3 regions of the Solibacillus daqui genome follow, and region 2 is predicted to be linked to each of the others. Evidence: riboswitches for the same ligand, from Rfam matches in the RefSeq annotation. Region 2 holds a riboswitch; each other region holds the start of a gene.
What was found. A riboswitch is a leader RNA that binds a small molecule or an ion and turns the genes downstream of it on or off. The one in region 2 is predicted to bind cobalamin.

Region 1 (11,160 bases), 1.2 Mb from region 2:
CAAGAAATTAATGAAGCATTGGTTAATCATGCAAAAAACAAAAAACTAGTAGTTCGCTTAAAAGGTGGCGATCCTTTCGTATTTGGCCGTGGAGCGGAGGAAGCCCTTTTTTTAAAGGAACATGATGTGTCCTTTGAAATTGTACCTGGTATCTCAGCGGGCATTGCAGCACCTGCCTATGCAGGTATTCCGGTAACACATCGTGATTTTTCGAATAGCTTTGCGATTGTCACGGGACATGGTCGTGAGGATAAAGGACAAGATTTTTTACGCTGGGACGCATTAGTACAAATTGATACAATCGCTTTTTATATGAGTGTGGGCAATATTGAATTTATAGCACAAAAATTGATTACACATGGGAAAGCAGCACATACGCCTGTTGCTGTAATCGAGTGGGGTACAACCGAGCGTCAACGTACAATTACGGGTCAGCTTGCTACGATTAGTGAACAAATTGTAGCGGAACAAATTAAAAATCCAGCTATGATATTAGTTGGAGATGTAGTTCAGCTACATGACCAAATTGCTTGGTTTAAAGAAAAGCTAACGATTTCTTAATGAAAGGAGATTCACTGTATGAAAGAATCCCCTTTAACGATAAATTTTGAACAGCAATGGAAAGAGGGCATGCATGATTGGCATGGTAAGATGCCAGAACGAATGATCGATGATAAATTAGAAGAAGCATTTTGGGCACAATCGATGCAAAAGAAAACGTATAAGCAAACCGACACCCATGCCAAACAAATTTATAAAAAAATGAAGCGCCATATCCCAGCTAGCGCAAGCTGTATTGAGATTGGACCAGGTTGGGGAAATTATACATTTTCACTGCAAGAAGATGTTGAAAAATTAACTTTAGTAGATGGTTCAGAAAGTGTGCTCCACTATTTAAAACAGTATTTCGTAGACGATGAAGCTGTTCAGTTTGTGCATGCAAAATGGGAAGATGCAATGCTTGAGCCACATGATATTGTTGTAGGCGTCAATTGCTATTATCGCATGTATGAAATGAACGAGACGCTTATAAAAATGAATGCGCTCGCGAAAAAACGTGCGATTATTGGTCTTACAACAGGGCCGATTCAACCGCATTATGAAATGCTTCAACAAAAATATGGTTACAAAATTAAATACCCACGTCGTGATTATATTCAAATCGTGAATATGCTGTATCAGCTTGGTATTTACGCAGATTGTGAAATGTTAAAGCTGGAGCGAACATATCGCTACGAAAATGAGGAAGCTTTATTTGCTGCTCAGAGTAAAAAGATATTAGATTCTCAATTTGATATAGCGCATGTGAAGGCATCACTAGTGCCATTTATTGAAGAAATTCAAGGTAAAATTGAGTACCGCCATACATTTTATGCGGCCATTATTAGCTGGGAGCCAGTTAAACTAGGAGGATATGATGACAACTTGGAACTTAACAAACATGCAGCGTCATCTGCTTATTTGTAATGGCGCAACTTGCATGGGTGCGGGAGCAGAAGAAGTAACCAAGCAAATTCGCGATGAAATTCGTAAATCCAGATTGGATGAGAATATTCATACATCACGAACACGCTGTAACGGTCGCTGTAAGGATAAATGTGTAGTAATCGATTATCCAAAAGGTACTTGGTATTCCGTTCAGGCTGAACAAACAGCGCGTTCCATTGTTCATGAAAATGTTGAAGAACAAGCGGTTATTTATACAATGCAAGACGGTGAGAGAAAAAGGTCAGAACACCGAATAAAAGGAATTGAAAAATATAAAAAGGAGAAGGGGACTGTGAAAAAAGCGATCTTATTTGTCGGACATGGCAGCAAGTTAGAAGCTGGAAATGAAGAAGTGCGTAAATTTGTTCAGCAAATGAGACCGATGATTGATTCGTCGCTACTCGTAGAAACGTGCTTTTTAGAGTTTGCATCACCAGATATTGAAGATGGCATTCATCATTGTATCGAACAAGGGGCAGATGAAGTGCATGTCATTCCAATTATTTTATTGCATGCAGGGCATTCGAAAATGCATATTCCAGCCGAAATTGAGCATGCGAAAGAGCATTTTCCAGATATTCGCTTTACTTATGGACAAACAATCGGTATTCATGAAGAAATCTTTGAAATTTTATCGTCTCGCTTAATGGAAATCGGTTTCAATCCAGATGAAAAGCATGATGACACAGCAATATTATTAATTGCACGAGGTGGAAGTGATCCGTATGCGAACGGTGATTTTTATAAAATTTCGCGTTTGTTATGGGAGAAACATAATGTACCAATTGTTGAAAGTGCCTTTATGGGGGTAACAACGCCAACAGTTGAGCAAGGGATTGAACGTTGTGTCAAATTAGGCGCGAAAAAGATTATTATGCTGCCATACTTCCTATTTACGGGGATTTTAATGGAGCGTATGCATAAAATGGCTACGCAGTTTACTTCACAATACCCTGATATAACAATCGAACTTGCTGGTTATTTTGGCTATCATCCAAAATTAAAAACCGTACTTTTAGAGCGTATGCAGCAAGCGCTTGATGGCACATCTACAGGAATGCAAGATTTAGAAAACTTTAGAAAATATGCAGAAGAGCATGGCTATGAACATCATCACCATCATCATTAATGCGAAGAAGCTACTGTCCACAATTGTGGTCAGTAGCTTCTTTTTAAAATTTAAATGTGTCATCGGTAATCGGTGCTACTTTTGCAACTGCATATGTAGCGCCTTTTTGACTGAAGAAATCATATGTTGAGCCAGTATTCGTAATTCCGTTCATAACAACGGGATTCACTTCTTCTTCTGGGAACATGGTTTCAAAACCTAGGTTCATCAGCGCTTTGTTGGCATTGTAGCGCACATATTTTTTCACTTCTGGGGATAGACCTGTTTCGGCGTAAAGGTCTTCTGTATATTTCATTTCATTTTGATATAAATCGAGTAAAAATTCATAGCCCCATAGCGTTAATTCTTGTTTTTTGTCTTCAGAAAACGCCTTGAAAATGTTTTGTGCAAAAAAGCCTACTGCAACACCGTGAATGCTCTCGTCGCGTAATATTAGTGAAATCACTTCTGCAGAGTTACGTAGCGTTCCTTGTCCACCTAAGTAAAGAGGGTAGAAGAAGCCTGAATAAAATAGGAAGCTTTCTAGCATGACAGAGGCATACATTGCTTTCCATAGGCTTTCAGGGTCATCTTCTTGTATTGCTTTATAAACGTCGCCTATGCGATTCGCTTTATATTGAAGGAATTCATTTTTTTGAACCCATTCAAAAATTTCATCGATTTCGGTATTCGTACAAAGTGTTGTAAAAATGTACGAATACGATTTTGCATGAATCGCTTCAAATGCGCCAAATACAGTTAGAACGGCCTTTTCCTGTAAATCAGGGGTGAATTTGGCGATTTCGTTCATTCCGATATTCGTTTGTACTGTATCGAGTAGTGTAAGACCACCGAATACTTTTTTATACGTATCCTGATGCTCGAATTCCTTCCATTGCTTTACATCCTTACTGACAGCGATTTCTTCTGGGAACCAAATTTGTTTCCATTGCTGATCCCAGAAAATACGTGCAAGCTCACTTGTGGGTTTGTTCCAGTTGACTGCTTTGTAAGTTAAATTTGACATGCGACACACTCCTCAATTGTCAGTAAACGTTGACGAACATAATATACCGATTTAATACCCTTCATCCATGCATAAATATAAACTTTTGCAAGCTGTTCAGTATTCCATTGATCGGTTACATATAATGTCATCGAGATACCTTGATCGACATGCTGCTGTGCGGCTGCGTATAAATCAATAAGCTCGTAAGGATTGACGTCATAGGCTTCTGTATAAAGATCCTTGTTATCATTCGTTAAAAACGGCATCGGATAAATTGTTCGACTGTCTGCGTAGTCACGAACCTCCACACGCTCTGTTACAGGTGAGATTGACGCTGTACATGAACGGATGTAGGAAATGGATCCCGTAGGCGCGATCGCTAAACGGTAGCTATGGAAAAGCCCGTATGTTTGAACATCTACTTTTAACTGCTGCCACATTTCGTTAGTAATGATTGGCGTTGAACCTAATGCGTGTTGAACGATTTGGTCAAGCTCCGTTATTTCTTTCGTAATATATTTTTCAAAGAAAGTACCTGACGCATAATCACTATCATCATAACGATAAAACGTTTCTTTCTTCTCTTTTGCTAATTCCATAGAAGCTTTTATTGAATAATAATTCAATGCTTCCATAAAAGCGTCGATAAAGGCGATTGATTCCTTTGAACCATAACGAATGCCACTACTTACTAAATGACCATGTAAGTTCATAACACCTAGTCCAACCGAGTGCATTACCTTATTGGCTTTTGATACGGAAGGAACATTAATGATGTCGGTCATCGTCGATACGTTAGTTAATAAGCGCATCGCAGTTTGTACTAGTTGTTCAAAGCTATGTACCTTTGTCGCTTCGTGAATATCAATTGAGCCTAGGTTACATGACACATCTAAGCCATATTCATTTGGCTGATTTTGATCGGTAATCACGCTAGTTTGCTGATACTGAAGAATTTCAGTGCATAAATTCGACATTTTTACGCGACCGATATTTTTCAATGGGTGAGTGTTATTTACATTATCATCCATTATTTCAAACGGGTAGCCTGATTCAAATTGTGCTTTTTTCACTTCGGTATATAATTTACGTGCATTGATGCGTTTTAGCTTACGGATATTTGGATTATCCAAAAGCTCGTAATACATCTCGGTCATCGAAATTTCCGACATGCGTTTACCATATTCTTTGTAAATATCATATGAACTAAACAACACGATGTCTTTATCACGGCGCATAAGTTCAAAGAAAATATCTGGTATGATAATGCCGGTAGATAGAGTAGCTAGACGAATTTTGTCATCGGCATTTGGCTTTTTCGATGAAACAAAGCTTTCAATATCACCATGGAAAATATTCAAATAGACAACCCCAGAGCCATTGCGCTGACCAAGCTGATTGGAATAGCTAAATGAGTTTTCTAACAACTTTGCAACTGGCATAACACCACTTGCACGGTTTAAAATGCCTTTAATCGGATCACCTAGTGGACGAAGGTCGGTTAAATTTACACCAACACCTCCACCTAATCGAGATAACTCTAAGCAATAGCCTATATTTTCAGCAATGGAGTTCATCGTATCATCCATCGTTAATTTAAAGCATGAAACCAGTTCTCCACGCGCTTTTTTTCCGCTGTTTAATGCAGTAGGGGTAGCGGGCTGATAGGCAGTCATAATTGCTTCTATTGCATTTTCTGCTAATGCTTCATCACCTTGTGCAAGGTATAGAGCAATAATAACAATGCGATCCTCATATTTTTCTAATATTTCTTTGCCATCTCTACTTTTCATTGCATAGCTATCATAGAATTTAGACGCACTCATAAATGAAGGGAAGCGGAATTTATAAGCATACGCCTTTTTGTACATGCGCTTAATGAAATCCATAGAATAACGTTCAATAAATTCCTTTTCATAGTAGCCTTCATCCACCAAATAGCGTACTTTTTCTTCGATATCAATAAAATAGCGAAGACGCACATTGATTTCCTCTAAAAAGTAACGGCGTGTCGCATCCTTATCTTTTTGTAAATCGATTTCGCCTGTCGCACGGTAGCGGTTGAGAATATCGTTGTTAAGAGTTAAATATTGTTTCATCATCTAGCCTCATTCCAAATGGAGTTATAAAATTGCTTTATTTGCTCATAATCAGCAGTTGTTCCACGTAAATCTAGCTTTGCGATTAAGGGAAGCTGGTAATAGTTCGCTAATAAATCACCGGCACGGCCAAACATCGAATGACCAAAATTTCTATTGCCACTGACAATGATTCCTTTACAAAGCATGTGGTTCTGCTGCATATAATTTTCCACGACTAGGGGAACCGAGCCTAGTCCATCCGTATAGGTGAACAGTAAAAACGGCTTTGTTATGGATATCGCTTGATCAATTGCGATTGCAGGTAAACCAAGTTTTCCGACAATGCTTTGAACGTTCCCAGTGCGTGAAGCATAAACAATCATGCGCTAAGCTCGGCAATACGGTCCATAATTGAGCTAGGCTCCGCAAACCATTCTCCATTCACCTCTAACACAGGTACTGCTAAAAAGCCTGCATCCACTACTGTTTGCTTCGCATTTTCGTCATGATCAATATTTATCACTTCTACTTGTAAATTGGCTGTTTCAAGTTCTGATTTTACCCATAGGCATTTTGGGCAAATTGTTTTTGTATACAGTTTCATAATGGTATCCCTCACTAATGATAAATTTATTGTGCTATAACATTTGGGCAAAGAAAAAAGCTATCCAATTAAAGGATAGCTTGAAATGGAAACAAAAATTAAGTTTTCGTTTCCATTTCCTATTCCCCGAAGAAATGTACGTGAATTTAGCGTGGCAGGTCTCCTGGCTTTGCGTCATTCCTCCGACACCTTCCCGTGCATTGACACAGTGGTTTACGTCTTCAGTCAGCTTTTACAGTTGCGGGGACAGCGTTGGTTTTGCACCAAACTTCCCTATTAAACTACATTTAGTAGTACCGCGTTAAATTAACACAATATCTAGTTATGAATATGAGTATAAGTGTTCGTATGTTAAAAGTAAAGCTAGACTTTAAAGTCGGACAACTGACTCTTTATAAATACTTCGCAAAAGTATAGTTCTTTTGTGAGAATTTCTATTTGCGTTCTGATAGCTATTTTTTATTCTAGCATAGATTTATTATTTAACTAGGATTTTTGCTAAAACGATTCGTTCTTAATATCCATTCTTCTAATTTTCATTGATTTTAGAAAAAGCAGAATGTTAGTTGAATAGTAAAAAATTGAAAAAGGATACCATTCAAATGATGTGCCAATGCTATACTGATTTTTTTTCTTCCTGCCATTTCACATAATTGTAGCTAACCTGCACGATGAAAATAATCACAACAAAAATAACGTAACCGATAAATAGGGGACTCAACCCTAATAAAAAATACATAAAAACAATAAGCAATAGAAAAAACGGTATCGAATAAAACGTGCGTAAAAATTTTCGACGATAAGATAAGCCGAAATAAGCAAATTTAAACCCTTTGTCAACTTTTGGCTTGTTTCGATAATACTTTTTTAAGCCAAACGTCAAAAGCGAAATAATGGTGAGATTGATCAATAGGCTCACCCAAAAAACAGAACTACTCATCATTTAAATTCACCTCTATTACTCATAAAATTTGTATAAATTTGTGAATAATCATAATTATACCAAATAAAACAAATGGTACAAAGTTGTTAGCAGAATGACAAGTTATTTTATTGATGGGTAAATTTATACTCGTGAAAATTATAATGTTGTGCGTTAAAAGTGAAAACAGGTGACACTACAGCAAGCGTAATTAATTATTGAACAAAAAAAGCTACACCTACATGAATTATACAAAGCGCACGAGATGCATATGTTGAAAGACAAGTAATTTTGGGGAAATGCACTACAAATAAACTCGAATGAGGTGTCGACAATGCGTAGCTGGCAAAGTGTAGCGTTTAAATGGTATTTAATTATGCGCGGATCGAAAAAAAAGTTTCAAGATTCCAAATTATTGGATGATTTTATAGCAAGTAAATATAACGAGTTACCATACCAATTAGATGAGTCCTTTCGAGTGAAGAAAGACATTTTGAAAAATGAAATCAGCGGAATGCGATATTATACAATTAACGAACAGCGCAAACCGAAAAAGGTGATTTATTATTTTCACGGTGGCGCTTATATTAATGATCCTCTAAGCTTTCATTGGCGTTATTTAATAAAACTTGCCAAAGCTACAGAGTATACAATTGTAGTGCCGATTTATCCGAAGCTTCCTCGACATACAGTACTTGAATGCTATGAGGCGATTTATGCTTTATATGAGCGACTGTTAGAACATTATGATGCCCCTTTTATTTTTATGGGAGATTCAGCAGGAGGTGGATTAGCACTAGGTTTTGCACAAGATGTAAAGTTGTTAAAAAAGCGGCAGCCTGAGCATATTATCCTGCATTCGCCGTGGTTAGATGTGACCGGAGAGGACCCTCGCTATAAACAACTTGAAAAGTTTGATCCGATGTTAGGGATTCAAGGGGCACAAGAGCTGGGTCGATTGTGGGCAAAGGATGTTGGAATAAAAAATTACAAGGTCAGCCCATTAAATGGGGATATACAAGATATTGGGAAACTCACACTTTTCGTTGGAACAGGGGAGCTTTTATTGGTGGATGCACATATGCTACGTGAAAAAGCGCAGCAAGAACACGTGCCGCTCCATTATTTTGAATATAGTAAAATGAATCATGTATTCCCAGTATTTCCGGTTCCAGAGGCAAAAAAAGCATTTAAAGAACTGTTAAGCATTATTCAAACATAATGTTAAGTAAGTAGGAGGTAATAACTATAAAGAATATAGATAAATTTTCAGGAAAAGCACAACATTATAATCAAGGTCGTCCCTCGTATGCACCTGAATTAATAGATGATTTATATAAAAATGGTTATTTAACACCACATTCTATAGTTGCGGATATCGGGGCAGGTACTGGTAAATTCACAGAGCTAATTTTGCAAAAGGGCAATACGGTGTTTGCGATTGAACCAAACAACGACATGCGCGCTGTATTAACTGAACGATTTCGGTATTTTGACACCGTGATAATACTGAATGGAACAGATGAAGCTACATCGTTAGCGGATCATTCAGTAGACGCTATTACTGTTGCACAAGCATTTCATTGGTTTGATATTGAAAGATTTAAACAAGAATGTACGCGTATTCTAAAACCAAATGGTCTAGTTTTATTAATTTGGAATATGCGTGATGAAGCGTCACCAGTTAATCAAGAGACATATCGAATTTTTCAAAAGTATTGTAGGAACTTTACGGGATTTAGTGGAGGCATTAAACAAAACGACGAGCAAATTTCAGCATTTTTTGATGGTGATTTCTTTGTTAAAAGCTTTTCAAATCACCTATATTATTCAAAGGATGACTTTATTGCACGCAGTTTATCCGCATCTTATTCGTTGAAGCAAGGGGACGATCTATTTGAGGATTACCTGCAAGAGTTAACAAATTTATATAATCGATTTGTCGTAAATGGGGTACTTGAAGTCCCAAATAAAAGTGTCGCTTATATTGGGAAATTATAAATATAGCCATGCGTAGCAGTTCAATGATTACTACGCATGGCTTAGTTTTTAATCGAAATTTCTGTCACAATTTTTGTTACCGGTAAATAGGTGATTTCACAAAAATAATTTCCATCTGCAATATCTTTGAAGTGCTCAGATTTAATAGAATATTTTTTGTTATCGATTATCACTTCTGTTGTATCTAAGCTATTACCGCCACCACTAACAAACTCGAGCGTACAAGCACCGGCAGTTGACTTCGTTTGCTCTGTTTTTAAATAAAAAAAGTCCGTGGTATAAATACTAGCAACAACAAGTGTAAATACCATTAGCACACCAAGCATTATAATAGGCATCTTATTTTGCTTCTTTAATTTAAAGGTTTTAATCCAAACAAATAGCACTATAAAAAACAGTAGTACAAATACGATGAGTCCACTATAAAACCCAAGTAACATAATCGTCGCCCCCTTAGTCGATAATAATTATACGGATAAATGATTAATAATGTTTCGATAAATTGTGAATTTTTTGTAATTTCAGTTGCGTCTATATTTTTTTTACTGTATAGTCTGTAGTTAATCGAAAGGAGAAGGTTGTATGCAATTGAACTTGTCGCAATTATTTACTACTAATCATCATCATAAATAAAAGTCTTGCTATCTTTATTAAATTTTTTAATATCGAATAGGAAGACTTTTCGTCGTGAAATCGTATACATAAAGCCACTTGGAGCTTTATATAGATACGATTTTTTTATTTGCCAAAAATCGAAGGGAGCGAACGAATATGAAGAAAATGGATTATCAAAATGTAAGAGGAACTCAAGATTTTTTACCTGAGCAGGAGGTTGTACGCCGAAAAATTCGCGGGACATTAGAAGATACATTTATCTTATATGGCTGTAAACCATTAGAAACACCGATGCTTAACTATACGGAGCTAATGGCATCAAAATATGCGGGTGGTTCAGAAATTTTACAGGAAATGTACACACTAACGGATCGCGGCGAACGTGACTTAGCTTTGCGCTATGATTTAACCATTCCATTTGCCAAAGTAGTTGCGATGAACCCAAATTTGGCAATGCCATTTAAGCGCTATGAAATCGGTAAAGTTTTCCGAGATGGACCAATTAAAGCAGGGCGTTTCCGAGAATTTACGCAATGTGATGTAGACATAGTTGGTGTAGCGTCACAAGCAGCTGAAGCAGAGCTCATGATGATGGCAGTCGATGCATTTGAAAAGTTACAAGTGTCGGTTCAAATCCAATATAATAACCGCAAGCTTTTGTTAGGCTTACTGCAATTGTTTGAAGTGTCTGAAACTGCGATGAATCGTGTCATTTTAATATTAGATAAAAAGGAGAAAATTGACCGAATTACTCTAGTTAAAGAGTTGGCTGAATTAGCACTTACACCTGCAACACTAAATAATATTGAGTCTTTTTTAGATGCTAATCCATCGCTTTCATATTTTGAAAATTACAGTTTCCAAAATGATTTTATTGCACAAGGGGTAACAGAAATTCGTGAACTAATGGATTATTTACAAGCACTGCAAATTGAAAGTTCATGCTTATTCAATCCGTTTTTAGCGCGAGGCTTAGAAATTTATACAGGAACGATTTACGAAATTTTCTTAACAAATGGTGCCATTAAATCAAGCATCGGCAGTGGTGGACGTTATGATAATGCTATTGGTGGACTGATTGGAACGGATGCGTCATTTGCTACAGTGGGCATTTCATTTGGCTTAGATGTTATTTATACTGCGTTTGAATTAGTAAACAAAATAGAACAAAAACCACGCGAATTTGATGTCTACATTATTCCAATGAACACATTAAAACAAGCTTTGTACCTTGCAAAAGCTTTAAGAAAAACTGGCCAACGTGTTGAAGTAGAGCTATCAGGGAAAAAATTATCGAAGGCAATGGATAAGGCCAATCGCGAAAATGTTGGG
Region 2 (11,160 bases):
TTTAAGTGGTTTGGTCATTTCGAATCAAGCAAGAACAGTGAGGAATGGACAGAAAAACACCTTAAAGATTGAACGAGTTTACAATTCAAATAAAGTCATCATATCGGGTGATCTACCAAAAGGTAGTAGTAAGAAGGAATGGGTTACATTACTAGATCCATCTGTGAACACAATGCAAGCAATAAAATTAGTTATGCAAGGATCAGGGATTACATTTAGTTCAAATTCAAAAATTGTATTAGCACCAGTAAAAGATGATGCGAGATTATTGTACACAAACAAATCAAAGCCATTAGCAATGATATTCCCTGCTTTTATGAAGCTAAGCAATAATAGCATTGCCGATATTTTAGTGAAAACAATGGGAAGACAAGAATTGGATGAAGGAAGTACAACAGCAGGTACAAAAGTGTTGAAATCATATAGTCAATCCATTGGTTTGGCAGTAGATAACTGGCGCTTTGTAGATGGATCTGGTTTGGCTAATTCAAATCGAGTAACGTCAAACGGTTTATCGCAGTTATTATTTGCCGTGCAGCAAGAGTCATATTTTAACACGTACTTTAACTCGCTTCCAGTGGCGGGAAATAGTGAGCGTATGGTGGGCGGTACATTGCGAAAACGGTTAACGGCAACAAACTTACAAAACCGTGTTTTTGCAAAAACGGGCTATATTCCTAATGTCTACACATTATCAGGTTATATTAAGGGGAATAGTGGTAAGCAATATATTTTCTCTATTCTATTAGAAAATAAAGCGAATGGAATAACGTACATTGATCGTACAGTGACGGAGCTTGTAAAAAATTTATAAGGTAGGTAAATAAGTATGCAGAAGATTTTATTAACTGGTTTCGAACCATTCTTGTCGAATCCAATTAATCCAACAAAGGATATCGTAGAGGGACTAAATGGCAAAGTATTTGGGGATTATGAAGTGATTGGCAGCGTGTTATCGGTTGACTTTAAACAAGCACCACAACAGTTTTTAGCTTTGATAAAGGAAGTACAGCCGACCATCATTATTTCATTAGGCTTAGCAGCCGGCAACACACGCATAATGCCTGAGCGTGTCGCAATTAATGTCAAGGATGGCGAGAAGGATAATAGTGGTGTTGCATTTGTAGATGCACCAATTCATGAAGATGGAGACGCTGCTTATTTTTCAACATTGCCAATCCGTAATATCGTCAATCGTTTAAATGAAGCAGGCTACCCAGCAGCGATTTCAAATTCTGCTGGTACGTATTTATGTAATAACATCATGTATGAAGGATTACATTATGCAAAATCTCACTGCACTGTTCAAGCAACGGGCTTTATTCATATTCCTGCTTCGTTTGAATTAGCCATTCAAAATGGACGTATTGCAGGTTGGTCACAGGTGGATTTACAAGCTGCAATCGAGCTAGCAATAACAGAATGCATTGCAAATGATTAAAAATTGTCATAATTAGCAAGGTAGTAAGCCAGCTTTAACGTTGATTTGGCGCTTTATATCAAAATTCGATAAAATTCTTCTAAAAACGATATGTAATAACGAGAAATAAATTATTGTTGTATAACGTCTTCCTGTTGTAATTTTATTAGTAGATAACAGGAAGGCGGGGAGAAATACGATGAACAAAGATTATCGAAAAGCAATGCCAATTTTACCAATTCGTACGGTGATGCAAATTACGAATTTATCAGCTCGACAAATTCGCTACTATGAGGAGCATGAATTAGTGGAGCCAATGCGTACTGATGGCAATCGTCGTATATTTTCGCTCCAAAACGTCGATGAATTATTAGAAATTCAAGAGCTATTGGAAGAAGGCGTCAATATCGCGGGTATTAAAAAAGTATTTGCGTTGAAGCGTGCGAGCAATAGCCATACATATCGTGGTAAAACAATTAGCAATGAAGAGTTACGGGCAATGGTGCTAAGAGAATTGCAGGCGTTATCGTAATTGTATGCATTTCTTGTGGAAAAACGAAAAGTAATCGTTCACTTTGCACCGAGGATGGAGGTTAGATTGTTCTGTATCAGGTGCAATTCTGAGTTCCATTCCCGTTGAATTGAAAAACCTTGAAGCATAAAACCTCCTCACTTGTGCACATTACATAGTGGGAGGTGAACATCAATGGGAAATAAAAACGGCAATCATAACAATCGAAACAGCAAGAAGACAATGAATGCAAGAACGCATAATCCTTTTGGTACCTACAAAAACAAAGATTTAGATGCCAGCAATAGTAATAATAACAACCCTAATGATAATCTAAACGAAGAATTCTCAGCAGAATTTGATGCCAAACTCAAAAATGCAAATAATAAAACGAATCATGACAAACATCAACAATCCAATAAAAATAAATAGCCAAACCTATCTTTTGTAAAAAATCAGGATCTCATAACACTATGCGTTATTGATTAAATTATGGAGGTGGACAAGCAATGGCGAAGAAAGGTAAAACAAGCTTTAAAAAGAAAAAGAAAGATGATAAGCCTAAAACTAACAACAAACGTGAAGAATATGCACCAGAATTCAACGCAGTAATTCATAATAATGTTCAAAAACCTAAGCAGTAAATAAAAATGGTTAGAAAATAGATGCTTCAAGAAGTGAAAGGTAAAACTTCAGGAGCATCTATTTTTGTTGTTATTTCATTTGCTTAGCGCACTTTACATACCTATATTCAAGCAATAGCATCGTATTAACATCCAGAAAATAGCGTACTTGTTATCGATTGATTTCCCCTAAGTTGCACAAACTATAAATGAGGTGAGAAGATCAATGAAATTCAAAAAAATTGGAGTACGTATTGTTTTAATAACGGCTTTATTTATGCCGTTAAACACGCTACCGATAGTTCATGCCCAGCAAGAAGCACCTGCTTATGCGAAGTGGGGCATACTCGCCATGGAAGAAACTCAAAAAAGATATCCTGGTGCAAAAATAATCGATTATTTGCATCAAGGAAGGGAAATAAAAGGAATCGTAACGATTGAAAAGTTTAAATTATGGTTAAAAAAGGGCGACAAAGAATTTGGTGTATTTGTAAGCATCGTGTTTGTAACGGATACAGAAAAGATAGTTGTGATAGAATTTCAAGAAACTGACAGATAATAAACGGTGTTATATTGAAGTATGTGCATTTAAATGATTTTTTTTCATTGATTTCCTTATAAATTGAACTTTTATAATGTTGGGGTTTATGAATTAAATCCCAACTAGCCTCATTAATTTTTTATAGCGCTGTTCACCAAGTAACTTATGCAATTTTTGTAATACTTCATTGGGAATACCGGTAATTGCCCAGCTAATATTGGCGTGCTTCATGATTTTACGTAGCTTTTTAATTTCCTCCAATGTTAATTCAATATCATTTTTTTTGGCGAATTGCTGAAGCTGTTCATCATTCATTTGTTGCAATCTATTTAACAATTCCAAATTCCTCATTATAGCTCTCCTTTAAAGTTTTTTTCCTTTACATTGTAAAAAAAGTCTACTATACTAATTTGATGTAAATCGTAATGATTTTGAATTAGAAAGAAGCGAAAAAAATGAACAAACCATTGATTGAATTGAAGGATGTTTCCTTTCAATATGAATACACACAAGTATTAAAAAACATTTCTTTACGCGTGAATGAGGGCGATTTTTTGGCGTTAATCGGTCAAAATGGCTCTGGTAAATCGACGCTATTAAAATTGATTTTAGGGTTATTAAAGCCGATGTCTGGGGAAATTAAATTATTTGATGAGCCAGCAAACCAGTTTAAACACCGCGAATGGATTGGCTATGTGTCACAGAAATCTAATGCCTTTAACTCTGGTTTTCCGGCAACTGTTGAAGAAGTAGTAAAAAGTGGCTTATCACAAAAGGTTGGACTGTTTAAGCGTTATCCAAAAGATGCAGACCTTTTAGTGAAGGCGGCCTTGAAAGATGTTGGCATGGAGCAATTTATGAAGCGGAATATTGGACAGCTTTCAGGAGGACAGCAGCAGCGTGTATTTATTGCGCGCGCATTAGTAGCTGATCCAAAGCTACTTATTTTAGACGAGCCAACTGTTGGGATTGACCGTGAAAACGTGCAAGCATTTTATGATATGCTCGCTCATTTAAATAGGCATCATAAAATGACTATGATTTTAGTAACACATGATGTCGATACCGTATCAGACCGTGTAAGCCACGTGGCATGCTTAAATCAAACAATTCATTTCCACGGTTATAAAAATGATTTTGATACGATTTCGGAAGAACAGATTGAAAGCTGGAACGGTCACACTGTTCGAAAGATTCATTAAGAGGAGTAGGCCATTATGATCGAAGCAATATTAAACTATGAATTTTTACAAAACGCCTTTTTCTCAGGGCTCATTATTGGTGTCATTGCCCCGTTACTGGGAGTATTTATTGTTGTTCGTCGTCTGTCGCTAATCGCGGATGCGCTGTCACATGTAACGCTTGCAGGCATTGCTGGAAGTCTTTACATAAGTCAGTCTTTTGCCGGTTTGGCGCTGCTTAATCCGATTTACTTAGGAATTGTTGCGTCGGTAAGTGGTTCAATCTTAATCGAGCGCTTGCGACGTTTGTATAAGCACTATGAAGAGCTTGCAATTCCAATTATTATGTCGGGTGGTATCGGGGTTAGTGCGATTTTAATTTCACTAGCAAGTGGCTTTAATACAGATTTAATGAGCTATTTATTCGGCTCGGTATCTGCTGTTTCGAGACAGGATTTATTTGTTGTCATTGCGATTGCGATTGTCGTGGTGATATTCTTAGTATTATTTTTCAAAGAATTATTCGTTCTATCTTTTGACGAAGAATATGCAAAAGCAAGTGGGTTGCCGGCAAAATGGATTCATTTGTTATTTATGGTTGTTGTGGCACTTGTCATTGCAGCTAGCATGCGTATTGTTGGGATATTGTTAGTATCTAGCTTAATGACATTACCGGTAGCAGCAGCAATGCGTTTAGCACATGGCTTTAAACAGGCGATTATTTTAGCGATTGTATTTGGTGAACTTGCGGTATTAATAGGTTTAGTGAGTGCATTTTATTTAAATTTAGCGCCAGGTGGTACGATTGTCGTAACTTCAATTATCATTCTATTATTTGTCATTATCATTAAAAAAATGGTTTTAAAATTATCAACTAAGGTGGAAGGGGAAGAAGCACAGTGAATACAACACGCGCGTGGGAAATATTAAAAGACAATGGCTATAAAAAAACAGATAAACGAGAGTTAATTTTGGGTATGTTTGCGGCTACGGATAAATATTTGACTGCCCGTGATTTACTGCAAGTGCTGAAAAAAGACTTCCCAGGCATGAGCTTTGATACGATTTATCGTAACTTAGCAACGTTTGTTGAATTAGATATTTTAGAAGAAACCGAGCTAAATGGTGAACGTAATTTCCGCATGCATTGTGAATCGGATCATCACCATCATCATTTTATTTGTCGCGATTGTGGGAATGTGAAGGAATTATCACTGTGTCCGATGGAGATGCTTGGAGAAAAGCTGCCAGGTTATGCAATAGAAGCTCATAAATTCGAAATATATGGAAAATGCCCGAGCTGCTTATAAAGGTATAAATTTTATGTTTTAATCCATGAAATCGATGTGAATTTAAAAACTATTTGCATAATTTCATCAGTATGATAAAGTAAACTTTACAAATTGAATAGTTTGCAAGAAAGAGATGCCTAGTGCATAAATGGGAATTCGGTGTAAATCCGAAGCTATATCCGTAACTGTAAGCGTAGATGAAAGTAAGCAAAATACCACTGCTAAAAGCGGGAAGGTGCTTATGTTTAAAGTGAAGCGCGAAGCCAGGAGACCAATCTTTTTCTGATCGTAACACACCTCTTCGGAAATAAAGAGAATGTACGGCAGCCATACATCAAATGAGCGTTTTTAAATATACCTTTTTGATTTTATGAAGCCATCCATTTTCTGGGTGGCTTTTTTCATGCCATTTAAAATTTCAAAGAGCAATGAATTTGAAGTGAGGTTGAGAAAGTTGAAGAAGGATATTCGTTATTCGTGCTATCCATTCATGCGTGAAAAATCGAGTTGTGTTGATTATGAAATTCGTACAGATTCACTAACGACACGTATTGGTGCAGTTATTCCGACATTAGTGGATGATGAACGCGGTCGGATTGTATTAGAAGATTTACGTCTCATACAACCGCTTGCTTATCACGTAAATGGTTCAGTGCGCGGAAAATTAGCGATTACAGAAGATGACTTAAAGTGGTTAAGCGATCGTTATGATTTTTATGTGAGTGAAGTAAAAGAAGCCATTCAGCAGTTTTTATTACCTCAAGGGGTGGAAAGCGCGGCTCGTCTTCATATTTGCCGTAGTGAAGCGAAAAAATCATATCGCGCATTACATAAAGTAAGTGAGGAAAGAGATGTTCCTGAAATTTTATTCGACTTTTTAGGCTTACTTGCCAATGTATTGTTTGTGATGGCTGTGTACATGAACAAGCAACACGAATGTGATGAAATTGTCTTTACCTCAAAATCATATCCAATGAAAAAGAAAAAGGAGCAAAACAATGAACTTTAAAATGAAATGGGTTGCACCTGTTGCAGCAGCACTACTTTTAGCAGCATGTGGAGCAGACGAAGAAAAAGCATCAAAAGATCCAGTTAAGCAAACTGAGGCAGATGGTCCCTACACAGTTGTAGATGACCGCGGTATTGAAGTAACTTTCGAGGAAGTACCAGAAACAATCGTATCATTACAGCCAAGTAATACAGAAATTTTATTTGAATTAGGTGTCGGTGCTCAAATTGTTGGTGCAACAGACTATGATACATATCCAGAAGCGGCACAAAAAATCGAACGTGTTTCTACGTCAACAGTCATTAACGCAGAACGTATCGTTGAGTTAAATCCAGACGTAGTCGTAGCTTACACAGCCGGTGATGAGGCACAAATTGCACAGTTAGAAGACACGGGCTTAAAGGTGTTTGTCATCGCTTCAGCTACATCATTTGACGATGTCTACACAGATATCATTCAGCTTTCTGAAGTAATGGGCGTTGAGGAAAAGGGAAATGAAGTCGTAGCAGACATTAAAGGACAAATTGCAGCAGTTCAAGAGAAAACAAATACTGTAGATGCAAAGAAAAAAGTGTACTATGAAGTATCACCAGCTCCAGACATTTGGACAACTGGTAGCGATACATTCCAACAAGAAATTATGAATACAGCCGGTGTTGAAAATATTTTCGCAGACCAAAATAGCTGGTTAAGCGTAACAGAAGAAGATGTAATTACACGTAATCCAGAAGTAATTATTACTCCAGCAACTTATATGGAAAATGCAGTGGATGAAATTTTAGGTCGTGCAGGCTGGGATCAAATTCAGGCAGTTTCAGATAAGGCTGTTGTGTTAGTAGATGGAGATGTTATGTCTCGCCCGGGGCCACGTATAGGTGAAGCGGTAGAAATTATGGCAGAAGCCGTATACCCAGAATTATTTAAATAGGCTTATAATAATAGAACATGCCTGATTGTAGGTGTGTTCTTTTAATTATTTGCAAAGGTGGACTACAATGATCTTTATAACTGGCGGAGTACGTAGTGGTAAAAGTGCCTATGCCGAGCAACGTGCCCTAGCTTTGGGGGACGAAAAACATTATTACTATTTTGCAACGGGTGCCGCGTTTGACGAAGAAATGAAAAAGCGAATTATACGACATCAGCAAGATCGCATACAGCAAGAAATCAAATGGACAACAGTGGAAATGCAAGTGGAAATACCTCAACAAATCAATCAATTATCATCTAATGATGTTGTATTATTTGAATGTGTTACGACATGGCTTTCAAATGTGCTCTATTTAAGTGAACAGCAAAAAAATCGTAGCGAATATATCAATAACTGCATCGAATCCCTACAAAAGCAATTGCAAAATTGGCAAGTACAAGGTGCTACAATAATAGTTGTATCGAATGAAGTATTAGACGAGCTGCCTTCAAAATATGAGGAAGTGAATTTATATCGCAAGTTGTTAGGAAACTTGCATCAATGGCTTGTGCAGCATAGCCATGAAGCTTATGAAGTACAGTTTCAACTTGTACAACGATGGAAATAGGGGGTGAGCAGGTTGAAAAATGCAAGTCAAGGTTTCTTATTAGCGTGGCAGTTTTTTTCTTTCATACCGATAAAAAAGCAATTAGATATGAATAAAAGCTCGATTACGTGGATGTATGCGAGTTTACCGCTCGTTGGTTTAGTAATTGGTGCAATGATAAGCTGTGGTGCGTATTTACTTGTTAGCTATAGCGATATATCCAATTTATTATTGTCGATTTTACTTGTAATTGGCATGGTTATTTTTACTGGTGGGTTACATTTAGATGGCTTTATCGATATGTGTGATGCCTTTTTTTCATATGGTGATAAAGATAAGCGATTGCAAGTGCTAGATGATCCTCGCACAGGCGCTTTTGGTGTGTTAGGGATTGTATCATTACTTTTGTTGAAGCTTGGTTTTGTTTATGAAACACTAGCACAAGGGCAGCTAGCAATGCTTGTGTATATTGTCATTATTCCATATATTGCGCGCATCGGGATGCTTGTGTATTTTGTAACAATGAATACGTCGAAACAAACAGGTTTAGCCGCCTATTTTAAAGAGCAGGTAGTAAGAAAGCAGCTCATTATTTATAGTGCAGTGCTGTTTACACTACTGAGTGCGGCGCTGATATATACTGGGATTTATAGCTTCTTTATTTTAGTAGCCATAATGCTAGCTGTAGTTGTAATTTACCGTAAATGGTCGTATCGGAATTTTGGGGGTATGAGTGGTGATTTACTCGGTGCATTAGGTGAAAGCTTGGAGGTTGTTTTATGGCTAACAGTGTTACTGTGCATTTAATTCGGCATGAAAAAACGGATGCTAATATAAAGCGCAAATATATCGGCTGGACGGATGAGCCAATTGTTGAAAATGTAAATATGAGACCGATTTTGCAGCCAGACATTGTCTATGGTAGTGATTTAATGCGCTGTGAACAAACTGCCAATCGCTATTTCCCGCAGGCAAAATTTAAAGCATACCAAAGTTTACGTGAGCTTCATTTTGGCGACTTTGAAATGAAGACGTATGAAGAATTACAACATAATAAAATGTATCGTGCATGGATTGATGATCCGTACAATGTAACACCGCCAAATGGTGAAAGCTTTGAACAATTTAAGCAGAGAGTAGTTCAGACGTTTATGCAAATCGTTGAAGCGCAACAAGACTACACTTTCATTGTGCATGGTGGCGTTATTCGAATACTTCTTTCGCAATTTGGACTTAAAGAAAAAACATTTCAACAAGTGATGGCCAATCATCGGACCATTTATACGTTACAATGGGCAACACTTGAGGATTTTATAGGAGGTACGAAATGCACGTCATACTCGGAGGCGCACATAACGGGAAACGTGCGTATGTAGAAAGAGAAATCTTAAAATTCAAACAAAGAGATACAGTGTTTTTTGAAGGGATAATACCCGATTCATCGTATGAAAATGCAGGAAAAGTACTTGTTATTAGTGAATTTGAAAAAATCATTGCACCTTTTTTAAATCAACCCGAACAAATTATTGCGCAGGAAATATTTGAGCAAATTGAACATCTGGCACAAAATAATTTATTGTACTGTATATGTACTGATACGAGCCGTGGTATTGTACCAATAGAGAAAGAGGCACGTCAATTACGAGATACATGTGGACGTTTGTATCAATTACTATGTGCGCACGCCGACGCAGTAACGCGCGTATGGTATGGAATTCCTCAGCAACTAAAAGGAGATAGTTATGGAGAAAAATAAATTACGACTAATTATTTTAACGGCTTTAATTGCCGCAATTTGTGTGATTGGCAGCATGATTAAAGTGCCAGTAGGAATGATTACAACTGCGGCACTTGATTCGGCCCCGGCTTTTATTAGCGCGGTTTTTTTACCACCTGTTTTTGCAGGAGCAGCAGGTGCGTTTGGACATATTGCAACAGGGTTAACTTCAGGATTTCCACTTGGCGTATTTCATGTTTTAATTGCGATTGAGATGTTTGTTATTGTAGCTGTTTTTGCCTGGTTACATCGAAAAGAGTATCACTTTTTGAAATGGGTTTTTGCGATTGTAGCGAATGGCATTATTTCACCGTTACCGTTTTATTTCTTAATTTCGCCAGCGTTTTATATCGGTGCATTGCCTTCATTATTCATTGCGACTGTAATCAATGTTGCGATTGCGGCGGTTGTCATGCCAGTTCTTAAAACCGTAATTCATCGTGTTGGGGTGAATGCATGAGAAATGCAATTGAAGTGAATGATTTCATCGTGACGATTGATAATTCGGGCTGTATTGGTAGTAAAGATTTGGACGCAGTGCACGTACCAGACGAAATTACTGCCTATTTCACTGCGCGTACAGCAATATTAGAACAGCTTTGTGCAGGCGCTAAGCCAATTCAATTATTAATGGCCAATTTTTCGGGTGATGAGGTTTGGGCAAGTTACGAACAGGGCTTTCAACGTGCCTTTGACGAAATGAAGCTTGCCATGCCACCGCTTACTGGTTCGAGTGAGTCCAATTTTCAAGCGCTACAATCGGCCGTGTCTTTAACGATTATTGGTCAGAAAAAATTTCAACGCACGATACAAGACTGTGCATTTTTTGTTGTAGGCGAGCCACTTGTTGGAAATGATGTGTTAGCTAATCCAAATAAAGTAGCAAAATTACATGAGCTTTATGAGGGCTTAGTAGATGAAACCATTGCAGCAATTTGGCCAACTGGGTCGAAGGGTATTGCAACGGAAATCGAACGCTTTATCGGCAATGGCTATACAAGTAATGTGGAGTTACATACTTCTGCTGGGCCATCCTGTGCAGTACTAGTCGCGGTACAATACCAAAATATACAGTCATTTAAAGAGAAAATCTCTGCGCCAATATATGAAATTACTGCTCTAAAAAAATATTTTGAATAAATATTACAAAATTATAAATTTTCTAAAAATAAAGTGGTATGATAGAGTGTATCAATCTATTTTTAGTTAAGGAGCATGAACAATGACAACGTATCAAATTTCAACGAAGTTAATAACAAATAAAAAAGAGAAAACGCCTGCTGATCAGC
Region 3 (11,160 bases), 1.2 Mb from region 2:
GCAGTATTTTTCGCTGCCATGCTTGGTGATTTAGGAACATATGTTATGACATCTGTACAATTAGCATTAGCGTTCCCTTCAGAAGTTGGCGGCATTTTAGGTTCATTCCAAAAATTCGCAAGCATCTTTGCGTTAACACAAATTCCATTAGCGATCAGTGAAGGATTATTAACCGTAATGATTATGAACTTCTTACAAAAATATAACATGAAAGAATTAGTTCAATTACGTATTTTAAAGGCTAAGGAGAGCTAACATGTTTAAGAAAAATCTACTATTACTATTAGGCGTCGTGATCTTAGCGATTTTACCAATATTATTTTTACAGGATGCAGAATTCGGGGGTGCTGATGGTGAGGCTGAAGAAGCGATTACAGAAATCGCTGTAGACTATGAGCCTTGGTTTAGCGCTATTTGGGAGCCTCCAAGTGGTGAAATCGAAAGCTTATTATTCGTTTTACAAGGTGTTATTGGTGCACTAATTATCGGCTATTTCATCGGTTATATGCGCGGAAAGCATACAAAAGATCATGCTAAACATTGATTTTCTAGCGAGCCATAATGCGATTCAAAAGGTTGCCGCTAGTCAAAAAATAACGTTTAGTGTCATTTCATTATTACTTGTAACATTATTACGAAATAATATTTTATCGGTTTGGACACTACTCTTCATGAGTAGTGTCATTATCTTTTATGCCAGAATTCCTTGGAAAACATATGTAACATTACTTATCGCGCCAATTGGTTTTGTTTTTGCAGGTATGATAGCGATCGTGTTGTCCATTTCATTTGCACAACCTATACCAATTTCCGCATTATGGCATAGCACATTTCTTGGCATGCAGCTGTTTATATTGCCGAATGATTTACTTCGAGCTATCACGATATTTTTTACCTCGATTAGTGCAACAAGTTGCTTGTATTTTTTAATTTTAACAACACCGATGTATGAAATTAGCCCAGTACTTGCTAGATTAAAAGTACCAACGATTATCATTGAATTAATTGAGTTAATGTATCGTTTTATATTTTTACTTTTACAAACAGTTGCGCAGCTTTATACTGCGCAGGATGCTCGGCTAGGCTATCGAACATATCGAATAAGCTTTCAATCTTTAAGCTTACTCATTAGCGCTCTGTTTCGTTCGATTTTTTTCCGTCATCAGGCGATGTCCTATGCGATGACGGCACGAAATATTGAACAATTTATTATTCCACAGCAATTTTTGAGTGAAAAAGCATGGGATCAAAAACTGACTTTTATAGCAGGTGGATTTTTGATCGTTGCAATTGCATTAATCTTTTAAGGAGATTTTAGTTATGACAGAAAGCTATTTTACGTTTGAGCATGTATCATTTCAATATAGTGATGGTACACAGGCATTACATGATTTATCATTAACGATTCCAATGGGAAAAAAAGTAGCGATATTAGGTGAAAATGGTTCAGGTAAATCAACATTTTTCAAATTGCTCATGGGGCTAGAAAAACCTAGTATTGGTAAAATTCAATTTTTAAACGAACCATTACATTATTCTAAAAAACAATTAATTAAGTTACGGGAGCATGTTGGCTTTATCTTTCAAGAAGCAGACAATCAATTATTTGCCTCTACAGTTAAGCATGATATTTTATATGGTCCGATTAATTTAAAATGGCCACATGAAAAAATAGAACAACATGTTGATACCGCCATACAATTAACTGAATTAGAGGACTTAACCGAACGACCGATTCATTTTTTAAGTGGTGGACAAAAAAAACGTGTGACCATTGCAGGTGTTTATGCAATGGATCCTAAACTTTATATTTTAGATGAACCGACGAGCAGTTTAGATTACTATTTTTCAAATCAGCTTACAGCATATTTGGATGAATTAGATACAGAAAATCGAACATTTTTATACTCGACACATCAGGTCAACTTAATTTATGGGTGGGCAGATCATTTTATTGTTTTTCATAAAGGGCAATTATTGTATTCAGGTCAAAAGGATGTACTTTTCTCGAATGATGCACTACTAGAAAAAGCGCATATCGAAAAGCCTTGGATTGTAAAATGTTATGAGTCAATGTTACGTGAAGGGCTCATTCAACCACAACAGCAACTTCCCCGCTCGATGGATGAATTAATGCAATTGATGAAATGTTACACATTTACTACCCTTTAGTTAGGAGGCAGGCTATGAAAAACGACTTATTACAACCTATTGAAGCACAAGAACTCGTTTTATCAATTGATGAAAATGTTTATGAGGATTACGAAACATGTTTTATTCAATATGTAACAGCTTCACTAATAATTGAACTAAACTGATAATAAAAACAGCAAAAAAGCATCCCTTCGGTTTGAAGAGATGCTTTTTCATTACACTTGTTGAACTTTTTGCGTAAAACGTGGATGTGCCCAAAGCTCACGCCATTTCATGCATGATGCCACAACGATTATTAACCCTAACGTTAACATAATCACTGATAAAATTCCGTTTAACACATTATAGCCACCTGCTGCTGAATTCCAGTACACATTTTTCACCATCCAGAAACCTGCAACGTTTACTGTTACATAAAGGTATGCTAATGGAATGAAGCATGTTAATGCGTAAATGCGCTTGTCCGCAATTTTTAATACGAATGTTACACCACATACTAAACCGATTGCCGCCATTAACTGATTGGATACACCAAATAACGCCCAAACTGACGCGATATCACCTGAATTTAACAGATAGCCCCACATTAAACATGCGAGCGCACTTGCACCAATCGCACCGGGCAGCCAATCCGTTTTTTTCAGTGGCTTATACACATTACCTAAAAAGTCTTGAATTAAGTAACGTGCTGTACGTGTTCCAGCATCGATTGCAGTTAAAATAAATACCGCCTCAAACATGATTACGAATTGATAGAAATAACTTGTTAAATGACTAAACCATTCGACACCAGAGAAAATCGACGCCATACCTACAGCAAGTGTTACCGCCCCTCCTGTACGCCCTTCTAAATCCATACCAATTGCTTCAGAAAGCACTGGTAAATCGACAACTGACATACCAAGTGTAGCAAATTTTTCAGGTGCTGAATTAATAGCAAAATAGTCACCTGGATGTAAAACTGTAGCTGCAATTAGTGCCATAACCCCAACTACACACTCTACTAGCATCGCTCCAAAACCAACAACGCGAATATCTTCCCAACGATCAAGCATTTTTGGTGTCGTACCTGAACCGACAAAGGCATGGAAACCAGAAATCGCACCACAAGCAATAGTAATCGATACGAACGGCCAGACAGGTCCCGCTACAATCGGTCCTCCTCCGCCTAAAAAGTCAGGAATAACTGCTGGGAATTGAATAACAGGATTAATAATGAATACACCAATAATTAATGCAATAAATACACCAATTTTCATAAAGCTCGATAAATAATCACGCGGTGCTAATAAGAACCACACTGGTAATGCTGCTGCAAAAAATGCATAGATTGGTAAAATTAATGATAATGTCGCTTTATCTAATGTTAAAAGATCACCAAGCCATGAACCTTGGATATTTGGTCCGAAGAAAACAGCAGCAATTAACAATCCTACCCCTAAAATCGTTGATAACTTCAAATTGCCGGTAAATTTATTGATAACCCCCATTAACATCGCAATTGGAATTGTTGCTGCTACAGCAAATGTACCCCATGGATTATCTGCTAATGCACCTAAAATAACCATTGATAAACCCGCCATTGTTATCGTAATGATAAATAGCATCGCTAAACCTGTACAAAATCCTGCAACTGGTCCTAGTTCTTCACGCATTACTTCCGAAAGCGATTTACCGCCCTTTGTCATCGAAGCAAATAATACTACCGCATCATGTACGGCTCCACCGATTACTGCACCAACAAGTAGCCAAATATACCCCGGTAAATAACCAAATTGAGCAGCTAAAATAGGACCAACTAAAGGACCCGCCGCAGCGATTGCCGCAAAGTGATGACCAAATGCTACCCATTTATTCGTTGGCACGAAGTCCTTACCATCATTATTGGCATGCGCTGGTGTAGGCATATCCTCATTAATTTTTAAAACCTTTTTTGTAAAGAAAATTCCATAAAAACGATAGGCAATAACTAAAATACAGATTGCCGCAATTACTAAAGTTATGGCATTCATGAGCTTCCTCCAATATGTATCTATTAATCAACAATGCATTTCATTATTTTTAGATAATTCCAAATAGTTTTACATTGCTTTGTTTTCATAATCCTAGCATCTTTTATGTTATATAACAATCATTTTTCCAAACTCAACCTGTTATATATACAGATGCATTTATATAGTAAAAACACACTTTTTAATAGAATTTTCAAAATTTAATTTATACAATTTTACTGTTTTTCACGTCAATATTATTCTAAAAAAGTTCACATTCTTTTCAAATTCATAGTCTATTGTCTAAAAAATAATATTGCAATCGAAAATCATCTCTTTTAGCGTAAATAGCATAAATCAATCATTGAATTGGTATAACGAGTTCACCTCGTTAATAAAAGGGAAGTCTGTGAAAGTCAGACACTGTCCCGCAACTATATTTGGGAGTTTATTAGCAAAAGCCTTTTTCATTGGAAGATGCGATTAAATTTTGATCATAAGTCAGGAAATCTGCCAATTTCATGGCATCGATCAACCTACGTGGATTTAGGGAAGATGTTAATATTTGTCGCACAGAAAGCACAACAAAAAATGTGTCATTCAAATAGTTGCCAGTCATGGCTTAAAGAAGCAAGTCATTATGCCGACACATACGGCTATCTGATTATGATAAAAGCCGCACTTGGTGGTCATTCGTCTTATTGAAAGTGCTAATCATAAGGCTACTTAGGGCAGCCACATGGTGGATTCCTTAAAGAATTGCAACATATTATATTAATAAATCGTCAATCTAAAATGGTACGACCATGTGAACTATTACCAAAGTAGATTTATCACTAATTCAGCAAATGCTAGAGGATAAATATCCGCAACGGAAATTTACGAAAATGGAAACAACTGTTCAAGCTCCTAAAGATGGCATCATTAAAGACATTTATGTACATGCGGGCTCAGCCCTATCAACTGGCGATTTATTAATCAAATTCGAATAGATGAACTTACCCAAAAAGGAACACAGCTTAGTTTGTGTTCCTTTTTCCAACGTTTTTGTTGAACTAGAACTATTCAATACTAAATATTCTTAAAATTTGAATTTTTATTGACGAAACGTTATTTATCGCTTACACTAATTATAGTTTACTAATATAACTTTATATGAATCGTGTAAGTTATGGTGCTTATGAGAATAAGCTTAAAAGGGAAGAACGGTGTGATTCCGTCGCTGTCCCGCAACTGTATAATCGGAGTTTTTTACAAATGCCACTGGGTTAAACCTGGGAAGGTGTAAGAAATGTTGATGATAAGCCAGGAGACCTGCCAGAAACCAGTACACACCAATGCTCACGTGGAAATGAGTGGTGAAAATTCTCGTACGTCAAACGAATTTAAATGCCTTGTTTATCAGGCTTATTTGAATTGACATTTACCGACCATCTTCCATCTTTATGCGAAGATGGTCTTTTTTAGTGCTTGTCGGATGTCGATTTGTCTTAACTCTCCCCTATAAAGTTAACAAATCGGCATCTTGGAATTACTAAGATTTTCCCAAACAAGTAGTAGCTTCGTGCTAAAGCTCCTACTGCGAAATGGTTAGTCATACATGAAACACATTTCTTACATTGCCGAACATAGACTTTCGTGTTTTACAGATGATTAACCATTATTGCAAAATAATAAGGTTATTTAACTGAATAATTTTTTACTACCACTCATTCCTTGTTAGTGTAAGCAGTTTCTAAATAGCTTGAAAATTACGTTTACCTAGGAGGAAAATAAAATGATTGAAACTTACATTGATCTTTTAAAAGAGCAAATTATGCAAAATACATTAGGTAACACGGCAAAAACCTTAAACGAAATTGCCGAATCATTAAAACAACAATACACTGATCACAGTCAAGAAATTTCACAGGCTTTGCAACTTGTAAGTTTTGAACTTTCAGGTGAACCATTATTAGAAAAGTAAACTGTACACTATTTGGTGTGAAATGGTGACATTCATTTTGAAACGAGCTGTTTTTTTGATGGAAACGAGATTATATTCTGAAAAACAAGATTATCTTGAAAAAACGAGATTATTTCATAAACTGGTCGCTTTTATCTAAGTAGCACTCCAACTCAAAACGAGCCCCTAAATAAGAGGCTCGTTTTTCATGTCATATTTGAGTTTCTCCCTATTTAAATAAATAGAAATTCTGCTATCCCTTTATTACGTCTAAAATACTGATAAAGACGCTCATTGTTATTGATTTATCCAATCATATGCCTCGTAAGCAGCACTTGTCAGCATATATTCCCATAAATTCTCAATTGAATCATTACGTAACGCGCAAAATAAACAGGCTAACGCCACCCCATGTGAGACCACTGCAATGTTCTCATAGGTTGAGGCGAGCAGCTGCTCATGAACATGCAGCATGCGTTTTGTAACTGTGGCAAAGGATTCCTGTGATTGTGCCCTAAAATGCTGAGGTGTTTCCTGATAGCATTGATAGTGCGAATCGTGTTGTAATTGTTCAATCCATTTCCCCTGCCAGTTTCCTAGATAAATTTCACGAAGCTCGGCTCTTTGATGGATTGTATCATTAGGAAACATATAGTTCGCTGTAGCAACCGCCCGTTGTAGATCGCTACAATAAACAACATCAGGTTTCCACATAATTTGCTTCGCTAGTAAAACCCCATGCTGGGTTAACGGCGAATCATGCCACCCCTGTAATCTCCCTTGTTTATTCCACTCGGTTTCACTATGGCGATAATAACGAATTGTTTTTGACATAATCTTCAATCTCTTTCTTAGCTTGCTCCCACATGGTTTCTGTTTTTACTGCTATACGGAACCATTCTCCATGTAAGCCCTCATAATTTTTCGTATGGCGCAGTACAATACCGCGCTTTAATAAATAACTAAAAAAGTGCTGCGTATCATAAATTGCTGGTAATTTAAACAGCAAATAATTAGCTACGCTATTTGTATATATACAATCAATAGAATGAAAATAATATTTCATCTTTTTTAGTAAGTTCGCACTGTAATCCCTAGATTCTACAATAAATTTTTGTTGCTCTAGACAAATACAACCTAGCTCAATTGCTATATTACTTACACTCCAATGCGGTAAATAAGGACGTAATTTTTCAACTTGTTGTCCTAGCAAATAACCTAAACGAACACCTGCCATCGCAAACATTTTCGTCATCGAACGTACAACGATAACATTTGCATAATGTTTAATTAGTGTAATTACGGACTGGGCTTCATCTGTCCAATCGATAAATGCTTCATCAACGATAAATACGCACTGCCGATGCTGTTTGATTAATGCTTCAAGCCACTCATGATCATGCAGCACACCTGTTGGATTATTTGGATTACAAATATAACAGGCACGCGCATTTTGCAATCGGTTATGTAAATCATTCATATCAAATTCATAGCATTCTATGTCATTTGCCACTATTGATTGAATATGGCAATTATGCTGCTGCAACGTTCGCTTATATTCTGAAAATGAAGGCTCTAACACCACCACATTTTGCCCCTTAAAGTACTGTGCTAGAAGCATTAACCCTTCTGCTGCACCATTTGTAACAAGCACTTGATGTAACTGTACAACATGTGATTTTGCAACAAGTGAACGAAATGGCTCTGCTTGCTCATGTGGATAAGCCGAAACCTTTTCGATCAGCTTAGGCCATGCCTGTATGATTGCAGCTGGTATTCCTAAAGCATTGACGTTTTCACTCAAATCAATTACTTGCTGTGGCATTGTTATTCCCATCGCTTCATATAAAGTGCTTGCATTAGCTCCATGTGCTGGCAATTGCATAGAAAATCCCTCCCAATAGTAAACATCCGTATGTACAACGCTGCATTTGTTTAAGCGCTTCTAAAATATGTTGTTTGCCCATGACAAACAATGGCTCGCCCATATACGCGCGAAATGATTCTAGTTGACCATAACGATTATAGCCACCTAAACGAATCCCAAGCTGGTAGGCCGTTGCAGCTTCTAAATATCCACTGTTCGGACTTGGATGCTTTTTCGCATCAACAAGCCACTGTTTAAAGCGCTCACGAAATGTTTTTGACGAATAATTTTTCGTTATAATAAGTAGCATAAAACCCGAAATACGGCTAGGTAAAATATTGGCGACATCATCTAATTTCGCTGCAAAATAACCAAAATCCTCATAGCGCTCATTTTTATAGCCAACCATCGAATCCAGCGTATTAATCGCTTTATAGCACCAGGCGCCCGTTGAACCAAATAATAATGCATAAAACAAAGGTGCCGTAATGCCATCACTTGTATTTTCCGATACCGTTTCAATTACACCGCGCACTATTTCAGGTTCATCTAAATGCGCAGTATCTCTCCCAACAATCCAGCTTAAATAGTGGCGGGCATCCTTTATGTCACCGCGCTGCAAGGCGTCATACACAAGCATTGCAGCCTCCTTTAACGACTTTTGTGCAAGCGCCAGACTAATAAAAGCTACCTCAATCGTAAACCAGAGCGCAATATGAATTTTCATGGCTAACAACACAACGAAAAATACTGCGCATGTTGTCGTCATCACAACAAGTATTACGGTCAATAATCCTTTTACCTTACGAAATTTTGTATGATTCCATTTTCGTTCAAAAAATGAAATCATGTTACCTATATAAATAACGGGGTGCTTCCATTTCCTTGGATCTCCCAGCATTTGATCGCTGACAACCGCCAACAAACAAGCTAAAAATAATAGCATAACCTCACCTCGTAAAACTTCAAATACCGGTATACAAAATGCGTACACCGGTTCGATTTAATCATTCATTAAGCTAGTAATTCATATATTTTTTCCATATTTAAATGTTTGCGTACATGCGTATCTAACATTTCATATGCCTGTTCTCGTCGTTCAAAGTCTGATAATACAGCCTCTGAAATCAGCTCAAGTCCTTTGTTCTCACGAATTTCATTAAAATAGCTGCGCGTAAATTCTCGATTTTGGAAAATACCGTGCACATATGTACCAATCACTTTTTCTGTGTAAACACCATCTGTGCGTCCATCCTCAAATTCGATAAATGGCTGTACTGCTGACAGCATTTCGCTACGCCCTAAATGGATTTCGTAGCCACTAACCATATGACCTGTACACGTAATACCATGAACTTGAATTGTTTGCTTTTCATCTATAAATGTCGTTTCAATGGGTAATAGACCGAGTGCGACATATGTCCCACCACTGCCCTCGATCGCCTGCTCATCACGCAATGTTTCACCGAGCATTTGATAGCCACCACAAATTCCAACGATGCGAATATTCGTATGCTGAAGCTGCAAAATCCCTTGCATAAGCCCGGTTTGCTGTAGCCATAAAAAATCTTCTACTGTATTTTTTGTACCGGGGATAATCAATACATCTGGCTTTTTCAAGTCTTTTAATGAAGAGACAAAACGCACACCAACCCCTGGCTCTTCGAATAATGGATCTAAGTCCGTAAAATTGGAAATACGAGGCAAATGAATAACCGCTACATCAATAGCAAATTCGCTTGCTAATGGCTTTTTCAAGCGCAAGCTCGACAAAGCCAATGAATCTTCTGCTTCGATTTGCACATCAATATATGGAATCACCCCAAGTACTGGAATACCTGTATAGTCCTCTAGCCAATCAATACCGCTCGTTAATAATTCCTTCATGCCACGGAATTTATTAATAATAATTCCTTTCACTCGCGCTCGCTCAGATTCATCTAACAGCATGAGTGTACCAACAAGTGACGCAAAAACACCACCGCGCTCGATATCTGCGACTAAAATGACTGCTGCATCTGTTTCATGAGCCATACGCATATTAGCAATATCGCGGCTCTTCAAATTTATTTCTGCAGGGCTCCCAGCACCTTCTAATACGAGCACATCATAATCTTTCGACAAACGCTCTAATGATGAGCGCACCTCTGGCATCACTTGTTCCACAAAATTTTCACGATAGCTCATCGCATCCATATTGGCAAAATGCTTGCCGTGTAAAATAACCTCTGACACCATGTCCCCTTTTGGTTTGAGCAATATAGGGTTCATATCCGTTGTCGCCTCAATTTTGGCTGCCTCTGCTTGTACACCTTGTGCACGTCCAATTTCACCGCCATCTTTTGTAATATATGAATTGAGCGCCATGTTTTGTGATTTAAACGGAGCAACACGGTAACCATCATTTGCAAAAATGCGACAAAGTGCGGTACAAAGCACACTTTTTCCAACATCTGAAGCGGTACCTTGAATCATTATTGCACGCACTAGAATTCAAGCCCCTTCATCGCTGAGACGTCCTGTTCTTTATAGTAATGTTTTGTAGGTTCAATCGTTGACACAAGATCAGCCATTTCAAGTAATGTAGGGTGTGCTGAGCGTCCAGTAACGACTACATGCATTTTTGTTGGTCGATTTTGAATTGCCTCAAGTACTTCTTCAAGCGGTAACACATCGTCAATTGGAAACTTGGTAATCGCAAGTGCATTATTCAATTCATCTAATACAAGCACATCTGTTGTTTCGTCCTGCAACTCGTTTTTGACAATCGCCCATGCATTTTTTAATGCTTGACGGTGTTCTTCCGGTGTTTTTGTCCAAGTAAACCCAATTCCAAGCTGTACCGTTTCGACACCTAATTTTCGTAAGGCAATTTGCTCGCCATATGTACGGTCAGGAGATTTAATAAACTGAAAATATTTTACGTTCATCCCACGGCCAATTGCGCGTAAGGTTACACCCAATGAAGCCGTTGTTTTCCCCTTTCCTTCACCTGTATATACAAGTAGCATCCCTTTTCGCGCCATTGTAATCCCCCTAAACCCACGTTGTTTTTTCAGTAAATGGTGTTCGTTTTTTTTCTGTAGTAATTGGCGCTTCTGAATAACCGATACAAAGTGTCCCGATTAAACGTTCATTTTCTGTTGCGCCGATAAATTCATGGAGAGCTGTATCATGCACTAAACCCACCCCACGTGTACGCC

Region 1: another riboswitch for cobalamin. It lies ahead of O7776_RS11540 (glutaredoxin family protein); the one in region 2 lies ahead of O7776_RS05480 (hypothetical protein).
Region 3: another riboswitch for cobalamin. It lies ahead of O7776_RS11615 (biotin/lipoyl-containing protein); the one in region 2 lies ahead of O7776_RS05480 (hypothetical protein).

The regions. Positions count from the first base shown of each region.
Region 1 covers NZ_CP114887.1:2,376,021-2,387,180, reverse strand. The annotation lists gene cobA (uroporphyrinogen-III C-methyltransferase) at 1-561, shown strand, start outside; gene O7776_RS11565 (class I SAM-dependent methyltransferase) at 580-1,467, shown strand; gene O7776_RS11560 (CbiX/SirB N-terminal domain-containing protein) at 1,418-2,617, shown strand; gene nrdF (class 1b ribonucleoside-diphosphate reductase subunit beta) at 2,661-3,623, opposite strand; gene nrdE (class 1b ribonucleoside-diphosphate reductase subunit alpha) at 3,611-5,704, opposite strand; gene nrdI (class Ib ribonucleoside-diphosphate reductase assembly flavoprotein NrdI) at 5,704-6,069, opposite strand; gene O7776_RS11540 (glutaredoxin family protein) at 6,066-6,290, opposite strand; cobalamin riboswitch at 6,427-6,606, opposite strand; gene O7776_RS11535 (alpha/beta hydrolase fold domain-containing protein) at 7,547-8,434, shown strand; gene O7776_RS11530 (class I SAM-dependent methyltransferase) at 8,455-9,213, shown strand; gene O7776_RS11525 (cobalamin biosynthesis protein CobN) at 9,255-9,653, opposite strand; gene O7776_RS11520 (histidine--tRNA ligase) at 9,985-11,160, shown strand, end outside.
Region 2 covers NZ_CP114887.1:1,166,342-1,177,501, forward strand. The annotation lists gene dacB (D-alanyl-D-alanine carboxypeptidase/D-alanyl-D-alanine endopeptidase) at 1-814, shown strand, start outside; gene O7776_RS05435 (pyroglutamyl-peptidase I) at 830-1,441, shown strand; gene O7776_RS05440 (MerR family transcriptional regulator) at 1,620-1,952, shown strand; gene O7776_RS05445 (hypothetical protein) at 2,127-2,363, shown strand; gene O7776_RS05450 (hypothetical protein) at 2,441-2,575, shown strand; gene O7776_RS05455 (DUF3889 domain-containing protein) at 2,781-3,113, shown strand; gene O7776_RS05460 (isopropylmalate synthase) at 3,207-3,446, opposite strand; gene O7776_RS05465 (metal ABC transporter ATP-binding protein) at 3,551-4,297, shown strand; gene O7776_RS05470 (metal ABC transporter permease) at 4,313-5,179, shown strand; gene O7776_RS05475 (Fur family transcriptional regulator) at 5,176-5,586, shown strand; cobalamin riboswitch at 5,683-5,862, shown strand; gene O7776_RS05480 (hypothetical protein) at 6,023-6,577, shown strand; gene O7776_RS05485 (ABC transporter substrate-binding protein) at 6,567-7,505, shown strand; gene O7776_RS05490 (bifunctional adenosylcobinamide kinase/adenosylcobinamide-phosphate guanylyltransferase) at 7,573-8,115, shown strand; gene cobS (adenosylcobinamide-GDP ribazoletransferase) at 8,119-8,901, shown strand; gene O7776_RS05500 (histidine phosphatase family protein) at 8,874-9,470, shown strand; gene O7776_RS05505 (bifunctional adenosylcobinamide kinase/adenosylcobinamide-phosphate guanylyltransferase) at 9,422-9,850, shown strand; gene O7776_RS05510 (ECF transporter S component) at 9,837-10,331, shown strand; gene O7776_RS05515 (hypothetical protein) at 10,328-11,011, shown strand; gene O7776_RS05520 (branched-chain amino acid aminotransferase) at 11,094-11,160, shown strand, end outside.
Region 3 covers NZ_CP114887.1:2,390,071-2,401,230, forward strand. The annotation lists gene O7776_RS11585 (energy-coupling factor ABC transporter permease) at 1-255, shown strand, start outside; gene O7776_RS11590 (energy-coupling factor ABC transporter substrate-binding protein) at 257-544, shown strand; gene cbiQ (cobalt ECF transporter T component CbiQ) at 531-1,307, shown strand; gene O7776_RS11600 (energy-coupling factor ABC transporter ATP-binding protein) at 1,321-2,172, shown strand; gene O7776_RS11605 (hypothetical protein) at 2,187-2,318, shown strand; gene O7776_RS11610 (carbon starvation CstA family protein) at 2,370-4,166, opposite strand; cobalamin riboswitch at 4,499-4,677, shown strand; partial or broken gene O7776_RS11615 (biotin/lipoyl-containing protein) at 5,030-5,137, shown strand; cobalamin riboswitch at 5,301-5,481, shown strand; gene O7776_RS11620 (hypothetical protein) at 5,923-6,111, shown strand; gene O7776_RS11625 (histidine phosphatase family protein) at 6,388-6,924, opposite strand; gene O7776_RS11630 (pyridoxal phosphate-dependent aminotransferase) at 6,893-7,975, opposite strand; gene cbiB (adenosylcobinamide-phosphate synthase CbiB) at 7,950-8,903, opposite strand; gene O7776_RS11640 (cobyric acid synthase) at 8,972-10,444, opposite strand; gene O7776_RS11645 (cob(I)yrinic acid a,c-diamide adenosyltransferase) at 10,444-10,983, opposite strand; gene O7776_RS11650 (nitroreductase family protein) at 10,994-11,160, opposite strand, start outside.